Regions from separate parts of the Pseudomonas taetrolens genome, predicted to be linked through region 1. Evidence: riboswitches for the same ligand, from Rfam matches in the RefSeq annotation. Region 1 holds a riboswitch; each other region holds the start of a gene.
The links. A riboswitch is a leader RNA that binds a small molecule or an ion and turns the genes downstream of it on or off. The one in region 1 is predicted to bind cobalamin.
Positions count from the first base shown of each region.

Region 2: it holds a riboswitch for cobalamin, as region 1 does, so the genes downstream of both, cobO (cob(I)yrinic acid a,c-diamide adenosyltransferase) here and DQN55_RS10470 (CbtB domain-containing protein) in region 1, are expected to answer to the same signal.
Region 3: it holds a riboswitch for cobalamin, as region 1 does, so the genes downstream of both, DQN55_RS11110 (ABC transporter substrate-binding protein) here and DQN55_RS10470 (CbtB domain-containing protein) in region 1, are expected to answer to the same signal.
Region 4: it holds a riboswitch for cobalamin, as region 1 does, so the genes downstream of both, cobW (cobalamin biosynthesis protein CobW) here and DQN55_RS10470 (CbtB domain-containing protein) in region 1, are expected to answer to the same signal.

Region 1 covers NZ_LS483370.1:2,274,647-2,282,621, forward strand. The annotation lists gene DQN55_RS10445 (fatty acid cis/trans isomerase) at 1-100, shown strand, start outside; gene nfuA (Fe-S biogenesis protein NfuA) at 212-796, shown strand; gene cobM (precorrin-4 C(11)-methyltransferase) at 904-1,650, opposite strand; gene DQN55_RS10460 (cobalamin biosynthesis protein) at 1,727-2,140, opposite strand; gene DQN55_RS10465 (CbtA family protein) at 2,137-2,838, opposite strand; gene DQN55_RS10470 (CbtB domain-containing protein) at 2,850-3,041, opposite strand; cobalamin riboswitch at 3,135-3,348, opposite strand; gene DQN55_RS10475 (response regulator) at 3,401-3,763, opposite strand; gene DQN55_RS10480 (response regulator) at 4,022-7,516, shown strand; gene DQN55_RS10485 (CheR family methyltransferase) at 7,517-7,975, shown strand, end outside.
Region 2 covers NZ_LS483370.1:1,180,262-1,188,236, forward strand. The annotation lists gene hda (DnaA regulatory inactivator Hda) at 1-641, shown strand, start outside; gene DQN55_RS05685 (C40 family peptidase) at 849-1,472, shown strand; gene DQN55_RS05690 (C40 family peptidase) at 1,617-2,156, shown strand; gene DQN55_RS05695 (PQQ-dependent sugar dehydrogenase) at 2,241-3,548, opposite strand; cobalamin riboswitch at 3,678-3,977, shown strand; gene cobO (cob(I)yrinic acid a,c-diamide adenosyltransferase) at 4,057-4,668, shown strand; gene DQN55_RS05705 (cobyrinate a,c-diamide synthase) at 4,679-5,992, shown strand; gene bluB (5,6-dimethylbenzimidazole synthase) at 5,989-6,639, shown strand; gene cbiB (adenosylcobinamide-phosphate synthase CbiB) at 6,636-7,544, shown strand; gene cobD (threonine-phosphate decarboxylase CobD) at 7,537-7,975, shown strand, end outside.
Region 3 covers NZ_LS483370.1:2,421,847-2,429,821, reverse strand. The annotation lists gene DQN55_RS11120 (OprD family porin) at 1-1,274, opposite strand, end outside; gene DQN55_RS11115 (acetyltransferase domain-containing protein) at 1,522-2,694, shown strand; cobalamin riboswitch at 2,718-2,912, shown strand; gene DQN55_RS11110 (ABC transporter substrate-binding protein) at 3,056-4,069, shown strand; gene DQN55_RS11105 (FecCD family ABC transporter permease) at 4,078-5,082, shown strand; gene DQN55_RS11100 (ABC transporter ATP-binding protein) at 5,079-5,870, shown strand; gene DQN55_RS11095 (pseudoazurin) at 5,893-6,333, shown strand; gene DQN55_RS11090 (OprD family porin) at 6,330-7,673, shown strand; gene DQN55_RS11085 (GNAT family N-acetyltransferase) at 7,678-7,975, opposite strand, start outside.
Region 4 covers NZ_LS483370.1:2,373,582-2,381,556, reverse strand. The annotation lists gene cobN (cobaltochelatase subunit CobN) at 1-1,527, opposite strand, end outside; gene cobW (cobalamin biosynthesis protein CobW) at 1,531-2,601, opposite strand; cobalamin riboswitch at 2,695-2,892, opposite strand; gene DQN55_RS10895 (glycosyltransferase) at 3,133-4,425, shown strand; gene DQN55_RS10890 (glycoside hydrolase family 5 protein) at 4,570-5,739, shown strand; gene cobF (precorrin-6A synthase (deacetylating)) at 5,744-6,499, opposite strand; gene DQN55_RS10880 (AraC family transcriptional regulator) at 6,602-7,537, shown strand; gene DQN55_RS10875 (ABC transporter substrate-binding protein) at 7,678-7,975, shown strand, end outside.

The DNA.
Region 1 (7,975 bases):
GCAGTTCTGGCAGTACTTCCATGATATTGGCGAGTACATTAATGAAACCGACCCGGTCGAGGCGGGCGTGCTGGACATGAACCGCTACGAGAACCTGTAAAGGCCCGGTTATTTTGAATACCTGGGGTGCTGCTTTCCTGACAAAAATACTAGGACTTTGTCAGGCGCGCCGATTGGCGTAAACTGCGCCCCATGTCTGCGAGGAGATTCCATGAGCGCCATAACGATTACCGACGCCGCCCACGATTACCTGGCTGATCTGCTGTCCAAGCAGAACACCCCGGGCATCGGCATCCGCGTCTTTATCACCCAGCCCGGCACCCAGTACGCTGAAACCTGTATTGCCTACTGCAAGCCGGCTGAAGTCAAACCTGAAGATACGGCCATTGGCCTGAAAACCTTTACGGCCTGGATCGATTCGTTCAGCGAACCGTTCCTTGACGATGCCGTGGTGGATTACGCCACCGATCGCATGGGTGGCCAGCTGACCATCAAGGCACCAAACGCCAAAGTGCCGATGGTCAATGCCGACAGCCCGATCAACGAGCGCATCAACTACTACCTGCAAACCGAGATCAACCCGGGCCTGGCCAGTCACGGCGGTCAGGTCAGCCTGATCGAAGTGGTTGAAGACGGTATTGCGGTGCTCAAGTTCGGTGGCGGTTGCCAGGGCTGCGGCCAGGCGGACGTTACCCTGCGTGAAGGCATCGAGCGTACCCTGCTTGAGCGAGTCCCGGAGCTCAAGGGTGTACGTGATGTGACCGACCACTCGCAGAAAGAAAACGCCTACTACTGAGTCATCGGTAACAGGGTGTTCGCTGCAAGGCAGATGAAAAAACGGTGCCCCGTGAGCACCGTTTTTTTATGCCCACGACACAGGGCGGCTGTGTCGTGTGGGGTGATTCAGGGCCGGTACAGATGCGCATGGCCTGCGCGGTACAGCGAAGAAGCCGAGAAGCTGTCGTTGGCCAGTACCCGTCCCACCAGAATCAACGCTGTACGTTTGAAACCCTTGGCTTGAACCTTCGCCAGAATGTCTACCAGAGTGCCTTGTACCCAGTCCTGATCGGGCCAGCTGGCACGGTGGATGACGGCAATCGGGCAGTCGCTGCCGTAGTGTGGCGTCAGTTCGGCGACGATCGCCTCAAGGTTCTTCACCCCCAGATGAATCGCCATGGTTGCCTTGTGCTGTGCCAGGCTGGCCAGTTCTTCGCCTGCCGGCATCACGGTTTTTTCCGCGTAGCGGGTCAGGATCACAGTCTGCGAGATATCCGGAAGAGTCAATTCTGCGCCGAGTATCGCGGCGCAGGCGGCGGTGGCGGTGACCCCGGGAATGATCTCGAAGGCGATACCCAGCTCACGCAGGCAGCGAATCTGCTCGCCAATCGCGCCATACAGCGAAGGATCGCCGGAGTGTACCCGGGCTACATCCTGGCCCTTGGCGTCTGCGGCCTTGATCAGGGCGATGATTTGCTCAAGGTGCAACTCGGCGCTATTGATCACCTGTTCAGCCTGATGGCCTTCAAGTACTGCGGCCGGCACCAGCGAGCCCGCGTAAATGATCACCGGGCAGCTGCGGATCAGGCGCTGGCCCTTGACGGTAATCAGCTCTGGATCGCCGGGCCCGGCACCGATGAAATAAACAGTCATGGCAGTCTCTGGAAAAGGTCGAGATAGAGCTGTTCTTGAACAACGCTCATAGTGAGGCAGGGGATTATCCCGGTTTTTACCCGGCGCAGGCCAATGCAAAGGTTGCCACCGGCGAATGCTTGCGGGTGATCAACAGGCGTGCCGGGGTGCCAGCCAGTTGCCCGGCCAGCGCCAGGGCTGAACTTTCCGCAACGCCAAAGCAACCGGTTTGCTCGAATGCAATGGCCGAGCGCTGGCTGAGCTGTGATGCATAAGGCGCTAGCCGCTCGGCATTGAACAAGGTCAATGGCAAGGCGAGCCGTGCCTCCAGCTCGATCAGCCCCGGCTCCCCGCGTTTGTGTTCGATACTGGCCAGGCCGCAGATCGCGCTCAGGGCAATCCCGGCCTCCCTGAGTGACGCTTCGATCAGTGCCCATAAATCATCAGCACTGCAACCCTGGCGGCAGCCTAGGCCCATCACCAGGACGGGCGCCGAGGCGGGCCTCATCATGCCGGGTATTGATCCTGCGGATTACGCCGGAACAACCAGGTGCTGATAACACCCAGGGCCAGCCAGAACGCCAGGTTGGTCAATTGCGAGGCGATCTTGAACTGTGATTCCAGTTCTTGCGGGGCCAGACTGGAATGCACCAGCGGTTGAGGCGCGCCAAAGACGTGGGGTACCAGCACGATGGCCACCGCCAGTAGCTTCAACGCCCAATGTTTGCCAAAGGCCAGCAGTGCAATGCCGACAGCGGTCGAGGCGGCCGTAGTGATCCACCAGATCTGCCGTTGCAGCAAGTCAGCCGCCGCCGTGCCTGGCAACTCGGGTGGTAGGCCCAGGGTTGGCGCCAGGCAGAACGTGGCATAACCGGCCAGGCCCCAGAGCAAACCCTGAGAGGTGCGCGTGGGTCTGCGCAAGGTGTACAGGCCGGCGAGCATCAGGGCAAAACCCACCGCAACCACCAGATTGCCACCTGTGGTCGACAGCACGCGCTGCCAGCCATCTTCCGGTTCCCAGGCTTCAGCGTCGTGGGCATGGCCGGCTACGCTGCTGTTTGCATGTTCATGTACTTCGCTGGCAGCCGGTGTTTCGTAGGTTTCTGCCTGGAGAATCAGCGGGGAGACCCACAGGCTTTGCAGCACCGTCAGCAACAACGCGGCCAGCAAGCCGGTGAACCCGGCGGTTTGAGCAATACGCTTGATCATGGCAGGCAGTCTCAATGGCACGGAAAGGCCGCGCTGTGACGGGTGTCATGCGCTGCGTTGTGAACGGCCTCGATATGCGAGAAGCCTGCAAAGTAGACGAGGAAAGCTCCCAGCACCGTGGCACCGATGGCGACGGCAAGGCGCTGGCTACGGGTGGACGTGGCGGCGGTGGCTGAGTGCGTGTGGCGGGTGCTGATGGACATGGCGCTGGCCTCGGGTCAGGCAGCGGGCATCAGAGCGCAACAAACCCGCGAACGAAGCTCGCAGGGTTCAACAGCGCCCGCCCACCGCGGGTTTGTTATTTACGTGACCAGGCCGGTCTCCGGGCTTGCGAGGGGCTCATGCCATCTGAGCCTGCAACATCACCTTCCCATGCCTGAGCACAGTGGATTAGATGTTTCTCTCGCTTACCGTTGCGGGGGCAGCGCCGGACTTGTCAGGGCGATTAACGCCTGACGCACCGGTTTCCCGTTTCACCCAGTGAAGGGCACCTGATACAAGATGTGTAGGAGAGCACAGCGGCAAGCCACCGTCAATTCGCCATGGCCTGCAAAAAGCCGGGTCAGATCCCCAGCATGCTTTTGACCTTGTCCCGTAACTGATCAATCGAGAACGGTTTGCCAATTATCGCCATGCCTTCCTCAACCTCAACGGTATCCGCGTAGCCACTGGCAAACAGGATGGGCAGTGACTGGCGCAGCTCACGGGCTTTTTGTGCCAGCGCCCGACCGTCCATGCCTGGTAGTCCGACGTCGGTCATCAGCAGATCAATACGCTGATTTGTATCTTCAAGCAATTCAATTGCCCGCGCGCTGCCGTCAGCCTCAAGCACGCTGAAACCCAGCTCTTGTAGTACGTCGACAATCAGCATGCGCACGATGTCGTCGTCTTCGACCACCAGGATGGTGGAGGGTGTTGCAGGCATAGTGGTTACCCCAAGAAAATATTGAGCGCGGGTGAAGGGGCCAGGGAGTGCTGGCAGGCAGTGCCAAGATGTAGCCCGGACATGTATCCGCGCCTGTACAAAAATTACGTCTGTACAAGTTCTGCCAGAATAGCGCTTAGCGATAGGTGTAGGCAGATTTATGTAAGAAATTTAGCGATTTCGCGTAAGAAAATAGCTTGTACCGGGGGTTATCCGGCAAACTTGCGGTTTTTTATGACTGTCCACGGGCCAGAAAAAATGAAATCACCTGCAGCAGTTGATGAGAAAAGCTTCCGCAAGCTCCTGAGTCGCAACGTCGGTTTGCCCTTGGGTGTGGGCGTGCTTAGCGCCGTGCTGTTTGTGGCGATGATCAGCTACTTGTTGACCGTGATGCAGTGGCTCGAGCACACCGACCGGGTGATCAGCAATGCCAATGAGGCCGTCAGACTGGCAGTCGATCTGGAAACCGGCATGCGCGGTTATCTGATTACCGGTGATGAGCATTTCCTTGACCCGTATGAAGTGGCCAAACCGCAAATCAAGGCTCAACTGCTGACTCTGCAAAACATGGTCAGTGATAACCCGCAGCAGGTCGATCGCCTCAAGCGCCTGGAAACCTTGCAGTTGGACTGGAGTGAGTACGCCCAGTCGATGATTGACATGCGCCGTAATCACGGTGACTACAGCGCTGCCGTTCAGGCCGGGCGCGGCAAGCAACTGAGTGATCAGGTGCGTAAGGAATTCGACAACTTCATTGCGATGGAGCAGCAGTTGCGTGTGGCGCGCAGCACGGACGTGAGCCGCACGACGTTTATCAGCATCGGTCTGTATTTGATCTTTGTCCTGGGTGTCAGTGGTCTTCTCGCCTACATTGGTCGCCGTGATTTGCTCAATCTATCAAGCAGTTACAGCGCGACGTTGGCGTCGCAGCTGCAGACGGCCAAACGCCTGGAGCATCAGGGCTGGCTGCGTAACGGGCAAACCGAACTGGCGGAACAGGTGCTGGGCCGCCTGACCCTCAACATGCTGGGGCGCAACATTCTGCAGTTTTGCGCCCAGTACCTGGGCGCGGTGGTCGGCGCCATTTATGTGCGTGAAGACCATGGCGGTCTGAAGCGTGTGGCCAGCTACGGGTTTTCCAGGGAGCAGGAAGCCCGGGACCAGTTGATCCATAACGATGAAGGCCTGGTCGGTCAGGCCGCGCAACAGGATCAACTGATCCGTCTGGACAATGTTCCGGCGGATTATTTCAAGGTCAGTTCAGGGCTGGGCGAAGGCACGCCGGGTAGCGTGATTATCGTGCCGACCAGTGACGATGACCGGGTTAACGGGGTTGTCGAACTGGGTTTTCTGCGGCCGCTGGTTCAGCGCGATATCGAACTGTTCGAGTTGATTGCCGACAATATCGGCATGTCCATCGAAGCCGCGCGCTATCGCCAGCGCCTGCAGGAAGTGCTGGCCGAGACCCAGCAGTTGAATGAAGAGCTGCAAGTGCAGCAGGAAGAGCTCAAGACCGCCAATGAAGAGCTGGAAGAGCAGTCGCGCATCCTCAAGGAGTCGCAGACCCACCTCGAAACCCAGCAGGCAGAGCTGGAACAGACCAACGAGCAACTGGCAGACCAGGCACTTGCGCTGGCCGGTCAGCGTGATGCGATGGACCAGAAGAACAATGAACTGAATCGGGCCCAGATCCAGCTCGAGGAGCGGGCCGACGAGTTGCTGCGCTCCAGCAAGTACAAGTCCGAATTCCTGGCCAACATGTCTCACGAGCTGAGGACGCCGCTCAATAGCTCATTGATCCTGGCCAAACTCCTGTCGGAAAACCCGCAGGGCAACCTTTCGCCCGAGCAGGTCAAGTTTTCCGAATCGATCTACTCCGCCGGTAATGACTTGCTCAACCTGATCAACGACATCCTGGATATTTCCAAAGTGGAAGCGGGCAAGCTCGAAGTCCGCCCCGAAAATACCGGTGTGGCACGGGTGGTGGAAGGTCTGCGCGGTATGTTCGAGCCGCTGGCCGCGGACAAATCCCTGAACTTGCGGGTTGAGTTGCAGCCCGGCACGCCGGCGATGATTTATACCGACAGCCAGCGACTGGAGCAGATCCTGAAAAACCTGCTGTCGAATGCGATCAAATTCACCGAGAAAGGTCAGGTCAGCCTGACCGTAGCGAGCCAGCCGGGCCACGGCATTGTCTTTGCCGTGCGCGACTCGGGTATCGGCATCGCTCCAGAGCAACAGGAAAGCATCTTCGAGGCCTTCCGTCAGGCGGATGGCACCACCAACCGGCGCTATGGCGGTACTGGCCTGGGGTTGTCGATTTCCCGTGATCTGGCGAACTTGCTCGGTGGGAACATCAGCGTTGTCAGCGAGCCGGGGCAGGGCAGTACGTTTACCCTGGTGTTGCCTGAACAATTCGTTGAGCACGATGACCAACAGCCACCGATTCCGCTCAGTGCGCCGGTGCGGGTGGCTCCGGTGATGCCAAGGCCCGTGCCTGCGCCGATAGCCGTGCCGGTGGTCGAGATACCGCGATTCATGGATGACCGGGAAAAGGCCCCGTTCGCCACGCGTTGCATTCTGGTGATCGAAGATGAGCCCAACTTTGCGCACATCCTCTTCGATCTGGCGCATGAACTGGGATATCACTGCCTGGTGGCCCATGGGGCGGACGAAGGTTTCAACCTCGCGGCGCAATTCCTGCCTGATGCCATTCTGCTCGACATGCGCCTGCCGGACCAATCCGGCCTGACCGTGTTGCAGCGGCTCAAGGCATTGGCCCCCACCCGGCACATCCCGGTGCACGTGATCTCGGTGGAAGACCGCATCGAAGCCGCAATGCACATGGGCGCCATCGGTTACGCAATCAAACCGACATCCCGTGAAGAATTGAAAACCGTGTTCGCACGCCTCGAGGCCAAGCTTGCGCAGAAGGTCAAACGCGTGTTGCTGGTCGAGGATGATGACCTGCAGCGCGATAGCATTGCGCGCCTGATCGGCGATGAAGACATCGAGATTACCGCCGTGGGCTTTGCCCATGAGGCACTCGAACTGCTGCGCACGAATATTTACGACTGCATGATCATCGACCTCAAGTTGCCGGACATGCTGGGCAATGACTTGCTCAAGCGCATGTCCACCGAGGACATCTGCTCGTTCCCGCCGGTGATCGTCTATACCGGGCGCAACCTGACCCGCGATGAAGAGGCCGAGCTGCGCAAGTACTCGCGCTCGATCATTATCAAGGGCGCCCGCTCGCCTGAGCGCTTGCTGGATGAAGTGACATTATTTCTGCACAAAGTCGAATCTCAGCTGTCCCATGAGCGGCAAACGATGCTCAAGACCGCCCGCAGCCGCGACAAGGTGTTTGAAGGGCGCAAGATTCTGTTGGTGGACGACGACGTTCGCAATATCTTCGCCCTCACCAGTGCCCTTGAGCAAAAGGGCGCGATTGTCGTGATCGGGCGCAACGGCCGTGAGGCCATTGAACGGCTGAACGAGGTCGAGGACATCGATCTGGTGCTGATGGATGTGATGATGCCGGAAATGGATGGCTATGAAGCCACCATTGAAATCCGCAAGAACCCGCGCTGGCGCAAGCTACCGATCATTGCGGTCACGGCCAAGGCCATGAAGGACGACCAGGAGCGGTGCCTGCAGGCAGGCACTAACGATTACCTGGCAAAACCCATTGATCTGGATCGGTTGTTTTCGTTGATCCGGGTGTGGCTACCGAAAATGGAACGTATATAAGTGCAACGAAGCACAGACATCGAGTTGCGGCTGTTGATCGAGGCGATTTACCTCAAATACAGCTACGACTTTCGTGACTACTCCGGCGCGTCGGTGAAGCGCCGGGTACACCATGCCATGCGCCAGTTCGAGTGCAGCACCATCTCGGCCCTCCAGGAGCGGGTGCTGCATGACCCGACAGCCTTCATGCAGTTGCTGCAGTACCTGACGATTCCGGTCAGTGAGATGTTTCGTGATCCTGAGCACTTTCTGGCGATCCGCCAGGAGGTGGTGCCGTTTCTCAAGACCTATCCGTCGCTCAAGATCTGGATCGCGGGCTGCAGCACCGGCGAGGAAGTCTATTCGATGGCTATCCTCCTGCGCGAAGAGGGCTTGCTGGATCGCACCATCATCTACGCCACTGATATCAACCCGCGCTCACTGGAAAAAGCCAAGCAAGGCATTTTCTCGATGGAGAAT
Region 2 (7,975 bases), 1.1 Mb from region 1:
ATCCAGGCGCCAATGCCGCTGCACTCGGCTACGTCGAGCGTCTGTGCGAAGCCGATGCCGGCTGGACAGAAAGCCTGATCTACCTCTGGGGCAAGCAGGGGGTCGGGCGCACGCACTTGCTACAGGCTGCGTGCCTGCGTTTTGAGCAGATGGGCGAGCCGGCTGTTTATTTACCGCTGGCTGAGCTACTGGATCGCGGCATCGAAATTCTCGACAACCTTGAGCAGTACGAACTGGTCTGTCTGGATGATCTTCAGGCGGTGGCAGGGCGTGCGGATTGGGAAGAGGCGCTGTTCCATCTGTTCAATCGCCTGCGTGACAGCGGTCGTCGACTGTTGATCGCCGCTTCGGCTTCGCCCCGTGAATTGCCGATCAAGTTGGCCGACCTCAAGTCCCGCCTGACCCTGGCGCTGATTTTCCAGATGCGCCCCTTGTCAGACGAAGACAAACTGCGGGCTTTGCAGTTGCGCGCATCCCGTCGCGGCCTGCACCTGACCGACGAGGTCGGGCATTTCATACTTACGCGCGGAACCCGCAGCATGAGCGCGTTGTTCGAGTTGCTCGAGCGTCTCGATCAGGCGTCTTTGCAAGCGCAGCGCAAGCTGACCATCCCCTTCCTGAAAGAAACCCTCGGCTGGTAAGGCGGCTGTTCACTGGTGCCGGCAATTTTCAGGCGCCAGAAAACCCGCGCTTCAGAGGGCTGCGCGCGCAGCTTTCAGTGTCAGGGGTGTAAGCCCTTAGATGTCGGGATGAAACCACCAAGTCACATTTAGATCGATTGAATTTGCAAATGAGGATCATAGAGGGCATAGTCGCGACAATTATTCCTACAAGCCACGGTCGTGCCCATGCTAAATCGCTTCGCACCCCTCGTGCCCCTCGCACTCGTTACCCTGTTGTTTGGCTGCGCTGCACACACTCCAGTGTCCCAGCATGTCACTGAATCTCAGGTGCAAAAGTCGACTCCATCCCAAGCTTCCGCTCTTTATCAGGAAGAACTGGCGACTGAAAAAGAGTTGGCTCAATTCTCCGAAAACAGCAAACCTTACGCGCTGCCAGCCTTGGCTGACAGTATTCTTGAGCGCGGCATGTCCTTGATCGGCACCCGTTACCGTTATGGCGGCACCTCCGAGTCGGGTTTCGATTGCAGCGGGTTTATCGGTTATCTGTTTCGCGAGGAAGCCGGCATGAAATTGCCGCGATCCACTCGGGAAATGATCAATGTTGACGCACCGCTCGTCGCACGAAATAACCTCAAGCCGGGTGATTTGCTGTTCTTCAGCACCAACGGTCGTGGTCGTGTCAGTCATGCCGGGATTTACCTGGGCGATGACCAGTTCATTCACTCCAGCAGCCGTCGCAGCGGGGGTGTACGAATTGACAAGTTGGGTGACAGCTACTGGAGCAAGACCTTTATGGAGGCCAAACGGGCCTTGGCGATGGCACCTACAAGCGTAGTTGCCCGCAAGTAAAGTTAAAGTCTTACTTGAAGTTTGCTCTCTAAGGGCTAGAATTCAGTCGCATTCTTAAATTCTTGAAACCGTGCAGATCCCCTCTGCGCGGTTTCAGGGTTCGCGGCCCATGTTGCCGTATCCAGAATCAGGAACATTCTGTTTATGTCGACCATGGCCCGAGTCGCTCTTCTTACCTTAGCAGCACTGCTCAGTGCTTGCGCAAGCCATACCCCTCCGACGCCAGTGGCCCAAAAGCCCCGGGTGTATGCGCCGCCCTCAGAACAGTTCTCGCCCGTTGCCGCCGACGTATTGTTTCGTGCCTTGGGTCTGGTCGGCACACCTTATCGCTGGGGCGGCAATACTCCGGATTCAGGTTTCGATTGCAGTGGTTTGATCAAGTACGTCTACAACGACGCGGCGGGTATTTCGTTGCCGCGCTCGACACGTGAAATGATTGTGATGAGTGCGCCGAATGTCGGCAAAGACAAGCTGCAAACTGGCGATCTGCTGTTCTTTGCCACCAGCGGCGGCTCGCAGGTCAGTCATGCCGGTATCTATGTCGGTGAAGGCCGCTTCGTGCATGCACCCGCTACGGGCGGCACGGTCAAGCTGGACAGTCTGTCCAAAGCCTATTGGCAAAAAGCCTATCTCAACGCCAAACGCGTACTGCCGAACGAGCAGCATCTGGCACGTTTGCCGTAACATCGAACCTCTGTAGCCGCTGAGGAGCGAAGCGAGGCGGCGATCAGTGTCGCAGCCTGCGGCAGCGGCTACAGGGTTACAGTTTCATTGTGCCGACACCCGCCAAATTTTGTTGCCTACATCATCGGCTACCAGCAAGTCACCCTGTTTATCTATCACTACGCCAACCGGGCGGCCCATGGCTTTTTTATCCGTATTGAGGAAGCCGGTCAGCACGTCTACCGGCATGCCTGTGGGTTTGCCGTCTGCAAAGGGCACGAAAATCACTTTGTAGCCACTGTGCGGCTTGCGGTTCCAGGAGCCGTGCTGGCCTACAAATGCGCCCTCGGTAAGGTTGGGCAGTGTGCTGCCTTCAGCGAAGCTCAGGCCCAAAGAAGCCGTGTGCGGGCCGAGGGCGTAATCCGGTGCTATGGCTTTGGCCACCAGTGCCGGATTTTGCGGCTCGACCCGAACGTCGACGTGCTGCCCGTAATAGCTGTAAGGCCAACCATAGAAGCCACCGTCTTGCACTGAGGTGATGTAGTCAGGAACCAGGTCACTGCCGATTTCGTCGCGTTCGTTGACAGCGGTCCAGAGCTTGCCGGACGTTGGCTCCCAAGCCATGCCGTTAGGATTGCGCAAGCCGGAGGCAAAAATACGGTGGCTGCCGGTGGCCGGGTCAACTTCCCAGATGGCGGCGCGACCCTCTTCTTGATCCATGCCGTTTTCGCCCACGTTGCTGTTCGAACCGACGGTCACATACAGCTTTTTACCATCCGGGCTTGCAATGACGTTTTTGGTCCAGTGGTGGTTAAGTGGGCCGCCCGGTAAATCCACCACTTTGGTGGGTTGGGTGTTGAGGATGTTATCGCCAGCCTGGTAGTGAAAGCGCAGCAACTTGTCGGCATCCGCCACGTACAGGTCATTGCCGACCAGGGTCATGCCGAAGGGGGAGTGCAAATTCTGGATAAACACGCTACGGGTTTCCGCAATGCCATCGTGGTCAGCATCTCGTAACAGCGTGATGCGATTCGCACTGGGTACGCCAGCCCCGGCCCGGCCCATGACCTTTTCCATGACCCAGCCACGAATGCCCTTGCTGTCGTCCGGCTTGGGCGGGGCATTGGTTTCGGCGACCAGTACATCACCGTTGGGCAGTACATAGAGCCAACGGGGGTGGTCAAGGTCTTCGGCGAATGCTGCCACTTTAGTCCCGGGAGCGGCTATGGGTGTGGCTCCGGGCGCCCAGCCAACAGCAGGCGCGATATTGACGGTGGGTATCAGCGTCTTGTTGGGTTCGGGCAGTTTCGGCGAAGGTCCAGTGCCGTCGCTCACTTGCAAGGTCGAGGTTTCACCGCAGGCGGCCAATCCTGCCGCAAGTGCGATGACAACAGCGTGCTGGCACTTGAACATGTGAATCTCCATAAGGTCCGGGCGGGTTAATCTATAGAGAAGCATAGCGCCTCAAAGGTTCAGGTTTGTGTGCGTATTCAGGCGTATTGCAGCGCACCTTTAATTGACGCTCCACCCCCAACCCTCTAACCTTTGCCGCTTGTTTCAGGTGCTCTGTGGCAAACGGTCGACAGAGTGAAACAGGGAAGCCGGTGAGGACGTGTTGGAGCGGTTCAAACGTCACGATCCCGGCGCTGCCCCCGCAACGGTAAATGAGTCAATGCCACGCCAGGGTCTGCCGCTATTTCATTGACACGCATTACGCGTCGCAATGGCCTGGCCAGCTCCGGACGCCACTGTGTCTTGTACATGGGAAGGCGCGTGTCAGGTGCTGTCCCTGGGGATGGTCCGCTCATGAGCCCGGAGACCGGCCTGATCCATCCAGCACACTCGCGGCGGGCGATGGTGTGTCGTTGTTGAATTCCCCCCGCCTCCCGTTTGCTTAATTCAGCCCCAACGGAGAGCTGCCATGAACGAATCCCCCGAACGCGACGAACGTCACCAGGCGCGCATGCTGCGCAAAAAAGCCGTCATGGATGAGCGCATTGCCAGCTCGCCGAACGAGTGCGGGCTGCTGCTGGTGTTGACCGGCAATGGCAAAGGCAAAAGCAGCTCGGCATTTGGCATGTTGGCCCGGGCCATGGGCCACGGTATGCAGTGTGGTGTGGTGCAGTTCATCAAGGGGCGCAACAGCACCGGTGAAGAGCTGTTCTTTCGCCGTTTCCCGGAGCAGGTGCGCTATCACGTGATGGGCGAAGGTTTTACCTGGGAAACCCAGGACCGTCAGCGTGACATCGCGGCTGCCGAAGCGGCCTGGGAAGTGTCCCGCGAGATGCTGCGTGACCCCGCCATCGGCCTGTTGGTACTGGATGAGCTGAACATCGCCCTCAAGCATGGCTATCTCGACCTTGAGCAGGTGCTGGCTGACCTGCAGGCCCGTCCGCCGATGCAGCATGTGCTGGTCACCGGGCGCGGCGCCAAACCCGAATTGATTGATCTGGCTGATACCGTGACTGAAATGGGTGTGATCAAGCATGCCTTCCAGGCCGGTATCAAAGCTCAGAAAGGCATCGAACTGTGAGTGTTTCAGCATGAGAGAGTCGCGTCATTGCCCGGCGGTATTGATTGCCGCACCGGCTTCCGGTCAGGGCAAGACCACTGTTACAGCCGCCTTGGCCCGATTGCACCGCAATCAGGGGCGCAAGGTGCGGGTGTTTAAATGTGGCCCGGATTTTCTCGACCCCATGATCCTGGAGCGCGCCAGTGGTGCGCCGGTGTATCAGGTGGATTTGTGGATGGTGGGTGCCGATGAAAGTCGCCGCTTGCTATGGGAAGCTGCCGCAGAGGCGGACCTGATCCTGATTGAAGGTGTGATGGGCTTGTTTGATGGCACACCCTCCAGCGCCGACCTGGCGCGGCATTTCGGGGTTCCGGTACTGGGCGTCATTGATGGCACCGCCATGGCCCAGACGTTCGGCGCGCTGGCATTGGGCCTGGCGCGCTATCAGCCGGACCTGCCGTTTGCCGGAGTACTGGCCAATCGGGTGGGAACCGTACGCCATGCGCAGTTGCTGGAAGGCAGCCTGACCGAAGGCTTGCGCTGGTACGGCGCGCTGTCCCGCGAAACCGGGATTGAGCTGCCGAGCCGGCATCTGGGGCTGGTCCAGGCCAGTGAGCTGAATGACCTTGATGCCCGTCTCGACGCGGCAGCCAATGCACTGGCCAGCACCTGCGAGGTAGCGCTGCCGCCTGCGGTCGAGTTTGCAGCCCCTGAACCGGTGGTGGTCGAGCCATTGCTGGCCGGCGTGCGCATTGCCGTGGCTCGCGATGAGGCCTTTGCCTTCACCTACGGTGCGAGTCTGGCGTTGTTGCGGGAAATGGGCGCTGAGCTGGTATTTTTCTCACCGATTCGCGACACGCAGTTGCCAGAAGCTGACAGCCTGTATTTGCCCGGCGGTTATCCCGAACTGCATCACGTTGAGCTGTCACGCAACCGCTCGATGCTGGCCGCGATTCGTGCACACCATGACGCCGGCAAGCCCTTGCTGGCCGAGTGCGGTGGCATGCTGTATCTGCTGGATGCCCTGACCGATACCGACGGCCAGCGTGCCGAGCTGGTCGGGCTGCTGGCGGGCGAAGCAACGATGCAAAAGCGTCTGGCCGCGTTGGCCTTGCAGGCCGTGGAAATGCCTGAAGGGCTGTTGCGCGGTCATACCTATCATCATTCGCTGACCAATACGGAGTTGCAACCCATCGCCCGCGGACTTAGTCCCAACGGTGGGCGTGGGGCCGAAGCGGTCTATCGCGAAGGTCGAATGACGGCTTCTTATGTGCATTTTTACTTTCCGTCCAACCCCCAGGCCATTGCTGCGCTGTTCGCACCCTGCGCCGTGAAGGTGCCATGAGCGACAACGCGTTTAGTCCCCAAGAGCGTGCAGCGGTTTACCGGGCCATCGCCGAGCGGCGTGACATGCGTCACTTCAGTGGTGGCACGGTAGCGCCTGAGTTGTTGGCGCGCCTGCTGGAGGCGGCGCATCAGGCCCCGAGTGTGGGGCTGATGCAGCCGTGGCGCTTTATCCGCATCACCGACCGTGAGTTGCGCGGCAAGGTCCAGGCCCTGGTGGAGGAGGAGCGGGTGCGTACTGCTGAAGCGCTGGGCGAGCGTTCCGATGAGTTCATGACCCTGAAGGTCGAAGGGATCAACGACTGTGCCGAGGTTTTGGTGGCCGCGTTGATGGATGACCGGGAAAAACACATATTCGGTCGCCGTACCCTGCCCGAAATGGACATGGCCTCGTTGTCCTGCGCGATCCAGAACCTGTGGCTGGCCGCTCGCGTCGAAGGGCTGGGCATGGGCTGGGTGTCATTGTTCGAGCCGCGGGCGCTGGCTGATTTACTGGGGTTGCCAGCGGGTGCCAAGCCCTTGGCGGTATTGTGTCTGGGGCCGGTAGAGGCCTTTTATCCGGCGCCGATGCTGGTGTTGGAAGGGTGGGCGCGCGCGCGTCCGCTGAGTGAGCTGGTGTATGAGAATTATTGGGGAGTGAGTCCATGAGTGTGGCGTTGCTGTGCGTGGCCGGGGTGGCGCTGGATGCGCTGTTCGGTGAGCCCAAGCGCTGGCATCCGCTGGTCGCGTTCGGCCGCATGGCCGGTCGCGTTGAGCAGCGTTTCAATTCCGGCGGCCGTGGCTGGCGCAGTCATGGCGTTACCGCCTGGGTGCTGACGGTCATTCCGCTGACGATTCTGGCGACTGCGCTGTCCTGGCTGCCTTATATCGGCTGGCTGGTAGATATCCTGGCGTTGTACTGCGCGCTCGGAATGCGCAGTCTGGGCGAACATGTGCAGCCCGTGGCTGAAGCCTTGCGCAGCAATGATCTCGAGGAGGCACGTACACGGGTCGGTTATCTGGTCAGCCGTCAGACCAGCGAACTTGATTCCACCGAAGTCGCCCGCGCGGCGACCGAGTCCGTACTGGAAAACGGCAGCGATGCGGTCTTTGCCGCGATTTTCTGGTTTGTCGTCGCCGGTGCTCCGGGCGTGGTGCTCTATCGCCTGAGCAATACGCTGGACGCCATGTGGGGATATCGCAATGAGCGCTTTGAGCGTTTTGGCTGGGCCGCCGCCCGGATCGACGATGTGCTCAACTACATTCCTGCACGGTTGGTGGCGCTGACTTATGCCGTACTGGGTAAAACCCGCCTGGCCTTGAAGTGCTGGCGCAAACAGGCCCCGCAGTGGGACAGCCCCAATGCGGGGCCGGTCATGGCGGCCGGTGCCGGTGCCTTGGGCGTCGAATTGGGCGGTTCGGCGATTTATCACGGTGAACTGCATGAGCGTGCGCAACTGGGTGAAGGCGTGCCCGCCGATGCCGACTCGATTGGCCGTGGCTGGCAACTGGTGCAGCGAGGGGTATGGCTGTGGCTCTTGATCCTGTGCATGTGGAGTGAATTCTATGCTTGAGCATGGTGGACGTTTACGCCAAGCGTCCTTGCACTACGGCATCGCCGAGGCGCAATGGCTGGACTTGTCCAGCGGCCTGGCGCCCTGGCCTTTTGCGATTCCCGTGATCCCCGAGCGTGCCTGGGCGCGGTTGCCGGAAACCGATGACGGGCTAGAACAAGCGGCCTGTACCTACTACGGCGCCGCCAATGTGTTGCCGGTGCCGGGCTCCCAGTGCGCGATTCAGTTGCTGCCTCGTTTGCGTCGTGGCGGCAAGGTCGGCGTGTTGTCGCCGTGTTATGCCGAACATGCTGAAGCCTGGCGTCGCAACGGGCACATCGTGCGTGAAGTGGTTGAGCAAGAGGTCGACTTCTACCTCGACAGCCTGGATGTGCTGGTGGTCGTCAATCCCAACAACCCGACAGGGCTGAGTCTGACGCCTGAGCAGTTGC
Region 3 (7,975 bases), 150 kb from region 1:
AAGCCAAGCCCTTGCAAGGGTCCGCTTTGCACGACGTAGTTGAGGTAAATATTGCGCTCGCTCTCAATGTTGTTCTGCTGCCCTGCTCCGCGATCGATATCAGTGCCGCGCAGGTAACGGGTCATGAACTTCAGCCCGGGCACCCCCATGGCGACGAAGTCGTAGTCATAGCGCAACTGCCATGAGCGTTCGCCTGCCTTGTAAAAGGCAACGGCGGACCAGTTGACCAGGTAAGGTTGCGGCGCATAGCCGTTGAGCAAGGGAAAGGCGTCGTCACCACTCATGTGCTGGTAGCCGACGGTGAAGGTATGTGCGCCTTTGCGCAGAGCGGTCATGAGGCCCAGCGCCTGGTTGTCGAAATCGCCGGAGAGCCTGGCGCCCTCCTCGCGGGTGTTGTAATAGCGAACATCGGTTTTAAGGCTGTAGCCCTCACCAAACTGGGTGGTGTGGGCCGCAGCCAGATAGTGCTGGCGATAGATGTCTTCGAGTTGGGCTATATAGTAAGTAGCGTTGAGTGTCGGGCTGAAGTCATAGCGGGCGCCGGCAAAGTTGAGTCCGTCGCTGCTTTGTTGCGGTGTATCGCCGAACAGATAGATATCCTCGCGATTGCTGGACTCGCGGGTCGCTATTTTCCAGAAGCGCCCCGCATTGAGTGTCCACCCGGCCCAGTCCTTTGATTCCAGGGTCGCGCCTTCATAGGTGGTGACCAACTGCCGGGAGTCGTCGGTGTATGCCACCGGCAGCGTGGGTCGATGCTCACCGACACGGACCTCGGTGTTGGCGAACCTGAGCTTGCCGGTCACGCCGGCTCGACCGTAATCGGTTACCGGTCGGCCCTTGCTGTCGTCGTAAGGCAGGACGGCATCCGGGCCTCGTCCGCCGCCACCATCCAGGCGGTAGGCATACTGACCGGAAGCATCCAGCCCCCACTGCACCGGTCCTTCGGTGAACCCGGACCTGAATACCAGATCGAAGCCCTGGCTCCAGCTGCCCACCCGGGATTTGGGGGCATCATTCTGCTTGAAGTCGCGGTCCAGATAGAAATTGCGCAGGCCGAGGCTTAGATGACTGTCCTCCACAAAATCGGCCTGTGCCGGAAAGCTGATGGCCAGTACCAGTGAAGCGCCTGCTATGTTGATTTTTTCGGCACGTCCGCGCCTTGATTGTGGTGCGAGAGCTGTCGTCTGGCGGTGTGTGCAGTCATTCCTGAGTGCTGGCCAGAAATCGGCAAAACGAGGGGTACAGCGGACCGCATGAACGTCTACTTCTCGCATGGCATCGTTACTCTTATTTTTATTGTCGAAACTGCTTTTTCAGCCTTAGTCAGACTAGGGAGACGGATTTATGGGGAATAGCCGAATCCTGCAGATCGATATCCATTTCCTGCGAAGCGTTCTGTTAACGAGATCTGCGCCTCGCACACCACCAGCTCATTTACCGCGTTCAGCCTCTGGCGCTGAAGAATAGAAACGTTATAAGATAACGAAATACTGTTAAATGCCCTCTGCCAGCGATCCTTCCATGACTTCCGTTCTCCACGCTTCCGCCGCTCCTCCAGCCAGCCAGCGCCTGTTGTCCATTGATGCCCTGCGGGGTTTGGTGATCATCTTCATGTTGCTGGACCATGTGCGCGAAACCTTCTTTCTGCACCGTCAGGTGGTCGATCCGATGAGCATCGACGCCACCGATCCTTCTCTGTTTTTCAGCCGCACGCTTGCGCACCTTTGCGCACCGGTATTCGTGCTGCTCACTGGGCTTTCGGCATTTTTGTACGGCGAAAAATATCAGGGCAAACGCGATGTATCGGCGTTTCTGTTCAAGCGGGGCCTGTTCCTGGTCGTGCTGGAATTCACCCTGGTCAATTTTGCCTGGACCTTCCAGTTCCCGCCGACGGTGATCTACCTGCAAGTGATCTGGGCGATTGGCATCAGCATGATCGCCCTGGCTGCGCTGGTGTGGCTGCCGCGACCGTTGCTGCTGGTACTGGGGGTTGCAATCATTGCCGGGCATAACCTGCTGGACAGCCTGCACTTTGCACCCGGATCAGTGATGCATGTGCCGTGGGCGATACTGCATGACCGTGGCTGGATCGAATTTTCGGACAGCTTGCGCCTGCGCACGTCCTATCCGGTATTGCCATGGATCGGCGTGATTGCCTTGGGGTATTGCATGGGGCCCTGGTTTGCCCGGGCTGCCAGTGCAACCACCCGCCAGCGCTGTTTATTGCTCGCCGCTGCAGGTGCGCTGTCGGGCTTTGTCGCCTTGCGCCTGCTCAATGGTTACGGCGAGGCGCAGTGGTTCACCCATGCCCATGCCATCCAGACCCTGATGAGCTTTTTCAACATCACTAAATACCCGCCGTCCTTGCTGTTCCTTGCCCTGACGCTGGGCGTGGGCCTGCTGCTGTTGCTGGGTTTTGAACGCGCCGGGCAACGCAAGTGGATAAGCATCCTGGCGGTATTTGGCGCCGCGCCGATGTTCTTCTATTTGTTGCACCTGTATGTGCTCAAGTTGCTGTACCTGGCGAGTGTTGCGCTGTTCGGGCTCAACCATGGCGACTATTTCGGCTTTGACAGCATCGGGCCGGTCTGGCTGACCTCGGTGTTACTGGCGGCTGCGCTGTATGTGCCGGTGCGCTGGTTTGCCGGACTGAAGGCCCGCCGCCGGGATATCCAATGGCTGAAATACTTCTGATGCGGACACCCGGCTGTGTGTTCGTTTAACATGCCGCCGCCGGTCCCCGCATGGGATTAAAAGGGAATCCGAGGTGCTCGCAGAGCATCAACCGGAACTGCCCCCGCAACTGTAGGTGCTGAGCCTGCTCCTTGATTGCCACTGGGATAACCCCCGGGAAGGCTGGAGCCAGGCGATGACGCATCAGTCAGGAGACCTGCCGGCGAACACAAAAACTAACCGGCGGGGTGTCCGGGGAGGACATCCTTGCTGCGTGGCACTTCGGTGACCGGCCTTGCACTGCCTTCGTTGCAGTGCTCGATGATGTGTTTCCAGGCTGTACACCCCCCTGTTCTGTGTACGATCAAATGGAGATTGCATCATGCTGTTGCCTCGCCTTGTCACCCTCATCAGCGGTCTGGGTTTATCCGCTCTCGCCCAAGCAGCCCCGACGCATTACCCCCTGACAGTCGAAAACTGCGGTACTCCCCTCACCTTTCAGCACGCACCGAGCCGGATCGTGACCATCGGCCAGGCCGACAGCGAAATGTTCTATGCCCTGGGCCTGGGTGACAAACTGGTCGGCACTTCACTGTGGTTCAACGATGTACTGCCGAAGTACAAGGCCCAGAACGACAAGGTTGAACGCCTGGCTGATAACGACCCGAGCTTTGAGGCCGTGATCGGCAAGCGCCCGGAACTGGTGACGGCGCAACTGGAATGGATGGTGGGCCCGCAGGGTGTGGTGGGTACTCGTGAGCAATTTCAGGAACTGAATATCCCCACCTACCTGATGCCTTCCGACTGTGAGGGCAAAGACAACCTGGTGGGCGCCGATGGCACCCGCTTGCAGCCCTTCACGCTTGATACGGTCTACAAGAGCATCAACCAGCTGGCCGAAATCTTTGATGTCCAGGCCCGGGGCGAACAGCTCAATGCGGAACTCAAGGCTCGTGTGGCAACGTCGACCGCAGCGCTGAACCGTGACGCCCTCAAGCACACCAGCGCGCTGTTCTGGTTTTCCAGTGCCGACCTGGACATCGACCCCTATGTTGCCGGCCGCAAAGGCATCCCCGATTTCATGCTCAACACCCTGGGGGTACGCAATGTCGTGGCGTCCGACGAAGAATGGCCAACCGTAGGCTGGGAAACCATCGCCAAGGCCAACCCTACGTTCCTGATCATTGCGCGCATGGATCGCCGTCGCTTCCCGGCTGATGATTACCAGAAGAAACTCGAATTCCTGCGTACCGACCCTGTGACCCGCAACATGGATGCGGTCCGACACAACCGCATCATTATCCTCGACGCCCACGCCATGCAGGCCAGCCTGCGGATGTTCGACGGCCTTGAAACGCTCGCGACAGCGATCAACCGCTTCGACCTGCCGAAATGACGGCACGGCTGATCCACACCCTGTTGGCCGGCGCTACGCTGTTGTGCATGCTGCTCGCCGGTGTCGCCATCGGTGAAACCGCCATTGAGCCGCGTGTGGTCTTGCAGGTGCTGGCCAACAAGCTGTGGAGCGCCGGGCATGTGCTGGACCCGATTGACGAAGGCATCGTCTGGAACTACCGGCTGACCCGGGCACTGGTGGCTGCGGCCTGCGGTGCGGGCCTCGCCACGTGCGGGGTGATCCTGCAGTCGTTGCTGCGTAATCCGCTGGCCGATCCTTATCTGTTGGGTATCTCCGCCGGGGCTTCGACCGGCGCGGTGCTGGTGGCGCTGCTGGGTTTGGGGGCCGGGGCGATCTCGCTGTCTGTGGGGGCCTTTGCCGGTGCCCTCGCCGCCTTCGGCCTGGTGATATTGCTGGCCCGTGTCAGCGGGCCGGCCAGCGGCACCGGGCAGATCATTCTCGCGGGTATTGCAGCCTCACAGCTGTTCAATGCCATCACCGCCTTCTTGATTACCAAATCGGCTAGCGCCGAACAGGCCCGCGGCATCATGTTCTGGCTGCTGGGCAATCTCAGTGGCGTGCGTTGGCCCTCCGTAGGGCTGGCGGTGCCTGTCGCGCTGTTCGGCCTGGCGGTTTGCCTGTGGCACCGACGTGCACTGGATGCCTTCACCTTCGGTGCGGACTCCGCGGCTTCGCTGGGCATCCCGGTACGGCGGGTGCAGTTCACGTTGATCAGCTGTGCGGCATTGGTCGCCGCCGTGATGGTTTCGATCGTCGGCTCGATTGGTTTTGTCGGGCTGGTCATCCCCCATGCCGCCAGACTGTTGCTGGGTACCGGCCACGCGCGTTTGCTGCCTGCCAGCGCCCTGGGCGGGGCTTTGTTCCTGATCGCCGCCGATATCCTGTCGCGCACCCTGATCAAGGGTCAGGTGATTCCGGTTGGCGTGGTGACGGCACTGGTGGGCGCCCCGGTATTTGCCTTGATCCTGATTGGCCGGAGGCCTGCCCGATGAATGCCATCGCGTCCCTGGTTGGTGAAGCTGTGCTGAGTTGCCGAAACCTGGGGTACCGGGTTCGAGATGTTGAACTGCTGCACGGCATCGACCTGAATGTCCGGCGCGGCGAGACGCTGGGAATCGTCGGGCCGAACGGTGCGGGCAAGTCCACCCTGCTCAAGTTGCTGGCCGGTTTGCGTGCGGCCAGCCACGGCAGCGTCCAGATGCAGGGGCAATCGTTCAAGCATCTGTCCCGACGCAGCATTGCGCAAATGCTCGCGGTGGTTGAGCAACAGGCCGACACCCATGATTCGATCAGTGTCTTCGACGCGGTTGCCCTGGGCCGCACGCCCTGGCTCTCGGCGCTGAGCCCGTGGTCGCGCAATGACGATGCCATTGTGCAGCAAGCACTGAGTGATGTGGATGCCACACATTTGCGCAGTCGCACCTGGGGCAGCCTCTCGGGGGGCGAGCGCCAGCGTGTACATATCGCCCGGGCACTGGCCCAGCGTCCACAAATCCTGTTGCTGGATGAACCCGCCAACCACCTGGATATCCAGCATCAGTTGGCCATTCTCAAAGGCGTCCAGGCCCTGCCGGTTACCACATTGATTGCGTTGCATGACCTCAATCAGGCATTGAGCTGTGATCGACTGGCAATCCTCGACCGGGGCCGGCTGGTGGCCCTGGGCGAACCACTGGCCGTGCTGACGCCACAGCGGTTGCTGACCACGTTCGGCGTGCAGGCGCATTACCTGACCGACCCTTTTGACGGTGCGCAGATTCTGCGATTTCGTTCCTCTTGATCGTTTTTATGGATGGCGACACATGCGAATTTCTTCTCTGACACTATTACTGGCCTCGGCCGTTCTTTGCTCGTCTGCGCTCGGACAAGTCCATGAAGTCAAGATGCTCACCCGCAGTGCTCACGCGGGCATGGTGTATGAGCCGGACTACCTGCAGATTGCCCCCGGTGATACGGTCAAATTCATCCCGACCCAGAGCGGTCACAACGCCGCCAGCCTGCCGGACGTGCTGCCTGAAGGCGCACAGGCGTTCAAGGGCCAGATCAACCAGGAGACAGAGCAGACCTTTGCCGTCCCGGGCCTCTACGGCATCCAGTGCATTCCACACCTGGCAATGGGCATGGTGATGTTGATCCAGGTCGGCGCACCTTCAGCGACAGCCCCTGTGTTGCCTGCCACGCTGCCCAAGCGTACGCTGGATCGCCTGAACCTTGCCCTTCAGTCCCGCCAGGTCGCGAAATGACTGCCGTTGCCAGCCGTTCCGCGCTGTTGATTGCTCTTGTCAGCCCGATGGTCATGGCCGACTCCGACCAGTCCAGCGCCAACGGTTTTATCGAAGACAGCACCTGGAGCGTGCTCAATCGCACGGTCTACGACAGTCGTAAATATCGCCACGGCGACCGTAACGGTGCTGCACGCAATGCTTACAAGCCTCGCTCAGAGCGCAATGACGCCGCCGAAGAATGGGCCTACGGCCTGATGGGCACCTGGCAGTCGGGTTTTACCCAGGGCTTGATCGGGGCAGGCGTCGATGCCCACGCCTACCTCGGGCTCAAGCTGGACAGCGGTGGTGGCCGGGCCGGCAAAGCGCGCTTGCTCAGTCTGGATAATGACGGTCACCCCAAGGACAATTACAGCCGAGGGGGCGCCGCGTTAAAGCTGCGCATCTCTTCAACCGTTGTCTCTTACGGCGAACAGCGGGTGAAAACACCGGTGTTCAGCTCATCTGACAGCCGATTACTGCCAGAAACAGCGACCGGTGTGTTCCTCACCAGCAACGAGTTCAACCACCTGAAGATGGTTGCCGGGCATTTCACCGAGAGCACCGACCGCAACGCCAGCAGCCATAACCAGGGCTTTGCGGTGAACTACTCGAATGCGCTCAAGGGCGATGCATTCGACCTTGCCGGGCTGGTGTACACCCCTGACAAGCACCTCAGCGCCAGCCTTTATAGCTCGCGCTATGAAGACACCTGGAACCAGCATTACCTGGGCGGCACCTTCAGCCACGCCATTGACGATAACCGTTCACTGACATTCAACCTCAACCTTTATCGCACCACGGATGAAGGCAAGGCACTGTCAGGACGCATCGACAACACCACCTGGAGTTTGCTGAGCACCTATGCCCAAGGCCCGCACAGCTTCAGCCTGGGTTATCAGAAAGTTCACGGTGACACCCCGTTCGACTACGTGACCCGCGGCGCCATTTTCATCAGTAACGCACTGCAATTGTCTGACTTCAACGCACCCAACGAGCAATCGTGGCAAGCACGCTACGACCTTGCAATGACGCCCTGGGGCATGCCGGGCCTGATCTTGAGCGCGGCTTATGTGCGCGGCAGCCAGATTGACGGCAGCCATGTGGACCCACGGGGCGGTTATGCCTATCTGGGTTACGGAAAAGGAGGCAAGCACTGGGAGCGGGATCTGGAAGCGCGCTATGTGGTACAGAGCGGTGCCGCCAAGGGCGCGGTCGTGTCGTTGCGACACAACGTACATCGGGGGAACACAGCTCAGGCAGAGCTGGACACGGATCAGATCCGCCTGGCCGTCGAATACCCGTTGAGTGGACGGTTCTGACCTGTCAGGCGACTGGCAGGCGGTATTCCATGTGGGTGGTTTGCCATACCGGATCGGTTTCCACATCAACCACCGTAAACCCCTGCCGCCCCCAGAACTCAATGGCGCCGGGCAGAAACGGATGAGTGTGCAGATACATCACTTCAACCCCGATGTCGGCAGCCAGCGCTTGCACTGCACGGTACAGCGCTCGCGCCAACCCCGCACGACGGTATTCGGGCAGCACAAACAGGCGTACGACCTCCACCACCCTGGCGCCACGATAATCGAGCTGCGCAAAGCGCCGGTCGTAGGGTAGATAG
Region 4 (7,975 bases), 99 kb from region 1:
GGCCGGCTGAATGCCGACAAAGGTCAGGCCAAAGCGCAAACCGGCGATCATCAGGCGACCATTGCGGAACATCGGATCGTTTTCCGGTCCGCCCCAGCGCTCAAGCACCGCCTGGCGATTGACTTCGGGCAAGCGCTGAAACATCGCCCAGTAGTCATCCAGGGCCAGGCTTTGCTGGCAAGGCCGCAGATCCAGGGTATCCAGGTCATTACTGACGCCGCCCAACAAGGCTTGAATCAGCGCCGTGCCGGTTTCGGGCAACTCCGCGTCCAGCGGATAACCCTCCGCCTGCAAGGCCCGCAGGATATTCAGCGCGGCTGCCGGGGTGTCGAGTCCCACGCCATTGCCAATTCGACCATCGCGGGTCGGGTAGTTGGCCAGAATCAGGGCGATGCGCTTTTGCGGGTTCGGGAGGCGGGCCAGCTCGATCCAGCGGTGTGCCAGCTCAGCGACAAAGTCCATGCGTTCGGGGTGGGCGCGGTAGCACACCACATCCGACTGGCTGCGTTCGCTGCGCCATGCCAGGTCCTTGAAGCTGATCGGGCGGCTGATGATCCGGCCATCCAGCTCGGGCAAGGCAATGTGCATGGCCAGGTCACGGGGCCCCAGGCCCTGCTCGCTGGCTTCCCAGCCGGGCTGATTGTCCTGGGCGCAGATCGCCTGGATCACCGGGATATTGCGTCGAAACGGTCGAAGATGCGGCGCTTCGGGGCTCGACTGGGCAAACCCGGTGGTGTTCAGAATCACCCCGGCCTCGACCTCGTCGAGCACATCCTGAACCATGTTCAGACAACCCGGTTCTTTCAGGCTGGCCACGGCAATCGGCAAGGGATTGAGCCCGGCTGCCAGTAAACGCTGGCAAAACACATCGACAAAAGCGGTGTTGGCTGCTTGCAAGTGCGAGCGATAAAACAGCAGTGCTGCCACGGGTTGCCCGGCGTGCCAGTCGGCCTGCCAGTCCTGGAGCCCAGGGCTGGTGTGTACCGGATGATAAATCGCCGTACGCGGCAACGTGCGCGGCTCCTCCCACGGATAATCCCGGCCCAGCCATTGGCTGGCCAGGCACCGATAGAGTTGCAGCGCGTTGTGTCGTCCGCCCTGGCGTAAAAAGTGCCAGAGCCGCTCGGCGTGCTCGGCCGGCACCGTACTCAGGGCGCTGAGCTCCGGGTCGGGACGATCGTCGCCCGGCACCAGGATCAGCGTCACTCCGCGCTCGGCCAACTGCACCAACCGTTCGATGCCGTAACGCCAGTAGCCAATACCGCCATGCAACGACAGCACAATCACTTTGGCGTGCTGCAGCACCTCATCGACATACAAGTCGACCGAGCCATGGTTTTGCACCTGCATCGGGTTGGCCAGACGCAGGCTTGGATAATCTTCAGGCAACTGCTGCGCAGCGTCTGCGAGCAGTGCCAGGCTTGAATCACCGCTGCACAGGATCACCAGCTCGGCGGGGGTCTGGCCGAGGTCGGCAATATTGTCGTCCGCTACAAAGCCACCGGGCTGGGTCCTGAGCAAATGCATGGTTTAAGCACTCAACGCTGTGCGCAAGGTGGACTCAAGCAACGCCGCGTCCAGGTCTTGACCGATCAGCACCAGTTTGGTGGTACGCGGCTCGTCTGGCGCCCAGGCGCGGTCAAAGTGCTTGTCAAAACGCGTGCCCACCCCCTGGATCAGCAAGCGCATCGACTTGCCCGGAATGGCGGCAAAGCCTTTGACCCGCAGAATGCCGTGGGCGACCACCAATTGGCTCAGGGCCTGCATCAGTGCGCGCTCTTCAGCCTGCGGCAGTTCGATGGAAATCGAGTCGAACGCATCGTGATCGTGATCGTCGTGGTCATCATCGCCATCGTGGTGATGGTCGTGGTGACTGTGGCGGGCGTCGATATGGTCTTCCGAACCGGCATCCAGGCCCAGCAGCACGTCCAGCGGCAGCCGTCCGCTGCTGGCTTCGATAACTTTCACGGCTGGCGGCAGCTCTTCAGCGACTTCAGCACGAACCTTTTCCAGGTCGGCCGGGCTGATCAGGTCGGTTTTGTTCAGAATCACCAGGTCGGCGCTGGCCAGTTGGTCAGCGAACAGCTCATGCAGCGGCGATTCGTGGTCCAGGTTGGGATCGAGCTTGCGCTGGGCATCGACCTGATCCGGGAACGCGGCGAACGTCCCGGCAGCAACGGCCGGGCTGTCGACCACGGTGATCACCGCATCCACCGTGCAGGCGCTGCGAATTTCCGGCCACTGGAAGGCTTGAACCAACGGCTTGGGCAAGGCCAGGCCCGAAGTTTCGATCAGGATATGATCGATATCGCCACGGCGCGCCACCAGCTCGCGCATTACCGGAAAGAACTCTTCCTGCACGGTGCAGCACAAGCAGCCATTGGCCAGCTCGTAGACACGACCGTTGGCTTCTTCTTCCGTGCAACCGATGGCGCATTGCTTGAGGATTTCGCCATCGATACCCAGCTCGCCGAATTCATTGACGATGATCGCAATGCGACGGCCCTGTGCGTTATCGAGGATATGACGCAGCAAGGTAGTTTTGCCCGAACCGAGAAAACCGGTAACGATGGTGACGGGGGTTTTGGCCAGTGTTTTCATCGGATGCCCTTTGGCAAAGCGGCGGGCATACGGGACGACGACCGCACGTGCACGCGGTCAGTCTTCGCCACCGGATCACCCCGCCCGGTTGAAGTAAGAATCTGTCACGAGGCAGGTCTCCTGGCTTACGGCTGGGCATCAACCTGGGCTGACACCGGCCCTGCGCCTTCCCGCTGGTTCAGCAGTGGCCTGGCAGGGCAATTGACCGTTTACAGTTGCGGGGGCAGCCGCGGCTTACCGCGTTCCCTTCTTAGCTTCGCATCGCGAAGAACCTCGAACGCGCAAGGCTACGCAGTGCTTTGTAACAGGTCAATGGGTGGCGGACGCGGCCTCACGCCACTCGACCGCTGCTGCCCATGATCTTTGCAGCCGCTGCCGCAGACGGCGAAAAGGGCCGAAGGGCCTTCAAGAAGCGAGTGACTGTGCCCCCTCTCGCAGCCAGCGGCAGCGGCTACAGCACATACAAACCCGTAGTACATATGTGTTTTAATTGCCGCTTTTTTTCAGCCTCAGCGCTTCAAGGATCTGTTCATGTCGTCCACTCGCCCTACCCGTGTCCTGATTATCGGTTACGTGTGGCCCGAGCCGCGCTCTTCGGCCGCTGGCGGGCACATGATGCAAATCATCGAGAGCTTTTTGCAGTGCGGCTGGCAGATCACCTTCAGCAGCCCGGCCGGGGTTGGCGAACACAAGGCTGATTTGGCAGCGCTGGGTATCGATGAAGTCACGATCGAGCTGAATAACAGCAGTTTTGACGGGTTCATTCGCGAACTGGCGCCGGACATCGTCCTGTTCGACCGCTTCATGATGGAAGAGCAGTTCGGCTGGCGCGTCGAAAAGCACTGCCCGAACGCCTTGCGCGTGCTGGAAACCTCGGATTTGCAGAGCCTGCGCGACGCCCGCCAGCAGCAGCTCAAGGCACGGCTCAAGCACACCCCCGACCAGGACGACTTCAGTAGTCTGTTCGCCCCGGCCCGGGGCGAAACCTTTGAGCAGATGGCCGGCACTGACCTGGCGCAACGGGAAATTGCCGCGATCTACCGCAGTGACCTGAACCTGATGATTTCCGAATACGAAATCGAGCTGCTGACCGAGCAATTCCAGGTGCCCAAGGCCCTGCTGCACTGGTGTCCGCTGATGGTTGACAGCGTCCCCGAAACATTCGTGCCCTATGACCAGCGCCAGCACTTTCTGAGCATCGGCAATTTCCGCCATGCCCCCAACTGGGACTCCGTGCTGTGGATGAAGACCAGCATCTGGCCGCTGATCCGCCAGCAACTGCCCGGTGCGCAGTTGCATGTGTATGGCGCCTATACCCCGCCCAAAGCCACCGCGCTGCATAACCCGGCTCAAGGCTTTCATGTCCTCAACTGGGCCGAAGACGCCCTGGCGGTGATGAGTAACGCCCGAATCTGCCTGGCGCCCCTGCGTTTTGGCGCGGGCATTAAAGGCAAGATCGCCGACGCCATGCTCTGCGGCACCCCCAATGTCACCACCCCCGTGGGTGCTGAAGGCATGCACGGCGACCTGCCGTGGGCCGGTGCCATCGAGCAAAGCGCGGGCGCCATTGCAGCCCGCGCCGTCGAGCTGTACCAAAACCCCCAGGCCTGGCATCAGGCCCAGCAGCACGGCCGGACCCTGTTGACCGAGCGCTACCTGCAAGCGACTCATGGTCCGGCACTGGTACAACGCATCGAAGCCTGTCGCGCCCACCTTGAGCAGCACCGGCGCAACAACTTCACCGGGGCCATGCTGCGTCATCACCAGCACAAAAGTACGCAGTACATGTCGCAATGGATCGAAGCCAAAAACCGTACGGTTTGAACCTGCACAAACACGTGGCCAGCGTTGAAGTTTCGGACGCGACTGACAGACACTTTACCTGCAACTGACTAAGTTCGACCCCTGGACCGTCTTCTCAGGAGTCACGTCATGCTTAGAACCTTGCAGGTGTCAGCACTCGCTCTGATGCTGCTGAACAGTAACGCCCTGGCCGGTGAAACCATCGATTTCTGGAACACACCGCAACACGGCGGCAACAGTTTCAATCGCCTGCCGCCTTCACTGGACTATTTCCAGGCCCTGAAAGGCTATGGCGCCACCTGGGTCCGACTGTCCTATGACAAATGGCAACCACAGCAGCGCGACTTCCTGCTGGGCACGGCAGACCGCTATACCGGGCTGATGCCCGCGGATCTGGCAACGCTCAAGGCCACGCTGGACCGGGCCCAGGCGGCGGGGCTCAAGGTCGTGGTCACGCCGTTGTCGCTGCCGGGCATGCGCTGGCGGCAAAACAACGGCGACCGTTTCGATGACCGGCTGTGGCAAGACAAAACCTATTGGGATCAATCGGCGCAATTTTGGACGGATCTGGCCCGCGCCCTAAAGGACCACCCGGCCGTGGCCGCCTACAATCTGGTGAACGAGCCGGCACCTGAACGCCAGGCCCGGCTACCGGAACATGCGTCGCCCGCGGCCATGCGCACCTGGTATGCCCGCCACCAACAGACCGCACGCAACCTGCCGGCCTTCTATAACCAGGTCATCCGCGCGATTCGCCGGGTGGATTCGCGCACGCCGATCATGGTCGATGCCGGCTGGTACGCCGCAGCTGACGCCTTTGCATACTGGCCCGGCCTGCTCGACGATACGCACGTGCTGTACAGCGTGCACATGTACGAACCCTATGCCGCCACCAGTGCGCCCAACATCAACCGTCCGATTCCTTACCGCTACCCCGGAAGAGTCGAATTTGCAGGCAAGCAACGTCTTTGGAACAAAGCACGCGTCGCCTCGTATCTGCAGGTGCCGGTGCAATGGGCCGAAAAGCACCGGTTGCCCGTCAACCGGCTGGTGGTTGGCGAGTTCGGTTGCATGCGCAGGCTCCCGGACTGCCGGCAGTACCTGGAAGACGTCCTCAGTGTGCTGGACGAGACCCGATTGCATTGGGCCTTCTACAGCTTTCGCGAAGACACCTGGGATGGCATGGATTACGAGCTGGGCACAGCCAAGGTGCCCTGGGCCTATTGGGAGGCCATCGAACGCCGGCAACCCGATCCTGTGCCACGTCGGGCCACCGGTGTGTTCGAGCCCATCCGTGCGCGGTTGGCAGCACGTCCGGCATCCTCTGCCGAGTAATGCGCTATGCCGAAGGCCGCCTGCGTAACAGGTAAGTGTCCATCACCCAGCCTTTGCGCAGTCTGGCCGCCTTGCGCAGCTGCTTGATCGGTTCGCACACATCGGCCAGCTTGCCCGCCATCAGCAGCTCGTCAGGGATACCCAGGTAGGCGCCCCAATAGATATCGACGTTTTCATCGATAAACGCCTCGAACGCGCAGTGGGCATCGAGCATGACCACTACATTGTCCAGGTCTTCGGCCACCAGGCGCCGGCCGGTGGTGATGCGAATCGGTTGGCCGATCAGGTTCAGGGGGATGCGATGCCGGGCGGCAAGTGCCTGGACGCTGCTGATGCCGGGGATCACTTGATAGTCGAAGTCGTCGCAGCCCTTGGCCCGCACCCGATCGAGGATACGCAAGGTGCTGTCATACAACGTCGGCTCGCCCCACAACAGAAAGGCCCCGCACTCGCCGTCGGCCAGTTGCTCTGCAATCAGCTGCGCGAACACCTCCGCCCGTTGAACGTGCCAGTCCTCAACCCCTGCGGCATACGACGCTGATGCGCTGTTGCGCTGCGGGTCGTCAACCTGGACCAGCCGATAACCCGGCGTACGGATGTAACGTTCGCAGATCTCCAGGCGCAGCCGGACCAGATCTTCGGTGAGCGGGCCTTTGTCCAGCACAAACAATACCGATGCACGATTCAGCGCATTGATGGCCTGCACGGTGATCTGCTCCGGGTCACCCGCGCCCATGCCGATCAATAACAGTGTTTTCATGGGGTCTTATCCTCGAACAAGCAGGAAGTTTAGTCGTAGCTGGTAGGAATATTGAGAAGGCGGCATGATCAGCCGTACAAGAACAGCACAAGTGCCCGGATCATGACGCGACTCGCCAGAGCTACAGACCCGTCTTACGAACTGATGGACGACCACAATGGCCTGTCGATCATCTATCGTGAGCATGGTTTCCCCTGCCCGCTGGTGCGCTGGCACTTTCACAAGGAATACGAACTGCACTTGATTGTGGCCAGCAGCGGCAAAGTCTTTGTGGGTGACTATATCGGTAACTTCCACCCCGAAACGCTGTTTCTCACCGGCCCCAACCTGCCCCACAACTGGATCAGCCAGGTGGCTGACGATGAAGTGGTGCCCACCCGCGACATGCTGGTGAATTTCACCGATGAGTTGCTGGGCAGTGCGAGCTCGGTGTTTACCGAACTCAAAAGCCTGGCCCCGATGCTGGAGCGGGCGCATTACGGCATTGAGTTTCGCTGTAAACGCACGATTCGCCAGGCCACGGACCTGATGCAGGCCATTGCCGGGTCGACAGGCGTTACCCGGCTCGGGCATTTTCTGATCTTGCTGCAGTTGCTGGCCGACTGCGATGACTATCAATTGTTGTCCGGGGTGACCGCGGTGCAACTGGCCGACGAGCAGACAATTGACCGTACCAACCGGGCCGTGGATTACATTTTCAGCCATTACGCACGGGAGTTGTCGCTGGAAGAAGTGGCCGAACACATGGGCATGAAACCTACGTACTTTTCCAGGGTGTTCAAACAAGCCACCGGGCGCAGTTTCGTCGAGTTCGTCAATCGTTTGCGCATCAGCAAATCCTGCGAATTGCTGGTCGATGGCCGCAAGCATGTCACTGACGTGTGTTTTGAATCCGGGTTCAACAATATTTCCAACTTCAACCGGCGTTTTCAACAACTTAAAGGCATGACCCCGTCGCACTATCGGCGCCTGGCCGTACAGCGTTTGACCGAGCAAAACATAGCGCTGAAAAGCCCCGGCACGAGCAGTGCAAAATAGTATCGATTTGAGTGTTGCCAGTGATTTGTCACGGCGGAGATTGAGGGCTGTAATCGGCCCACGAGCTTGCTCCAGGCAAGCAGCTATAAAAACAATAACCGTCCTTCAGACGCCGCGAGGCCGACGAAGAGGAGTGCTCAATGAACAGGCCTGTCAAAGCGCTGGGTATTGCCGCGTGCATGACCCTCAGCAGCATCAGTTACGGCGCGCAAACCTTGACCATCGCTACGGTCAACAACAGCGACATGATCCGCATGCAAAAACTCGCGAAGATCTTCGAGAGTGAACATCCCGACATCAAGCTCAACTGGGTGGTACTGGAAGAGAATGTGCTACGGCAACGCTTGACCACTGATATCGCCACCCAGGGCGGCCAATTCGATGTGCTGACCATTGGCATGTACGAAGCTGCACTCTGGGGGGCAAAGGGCTGGTTGG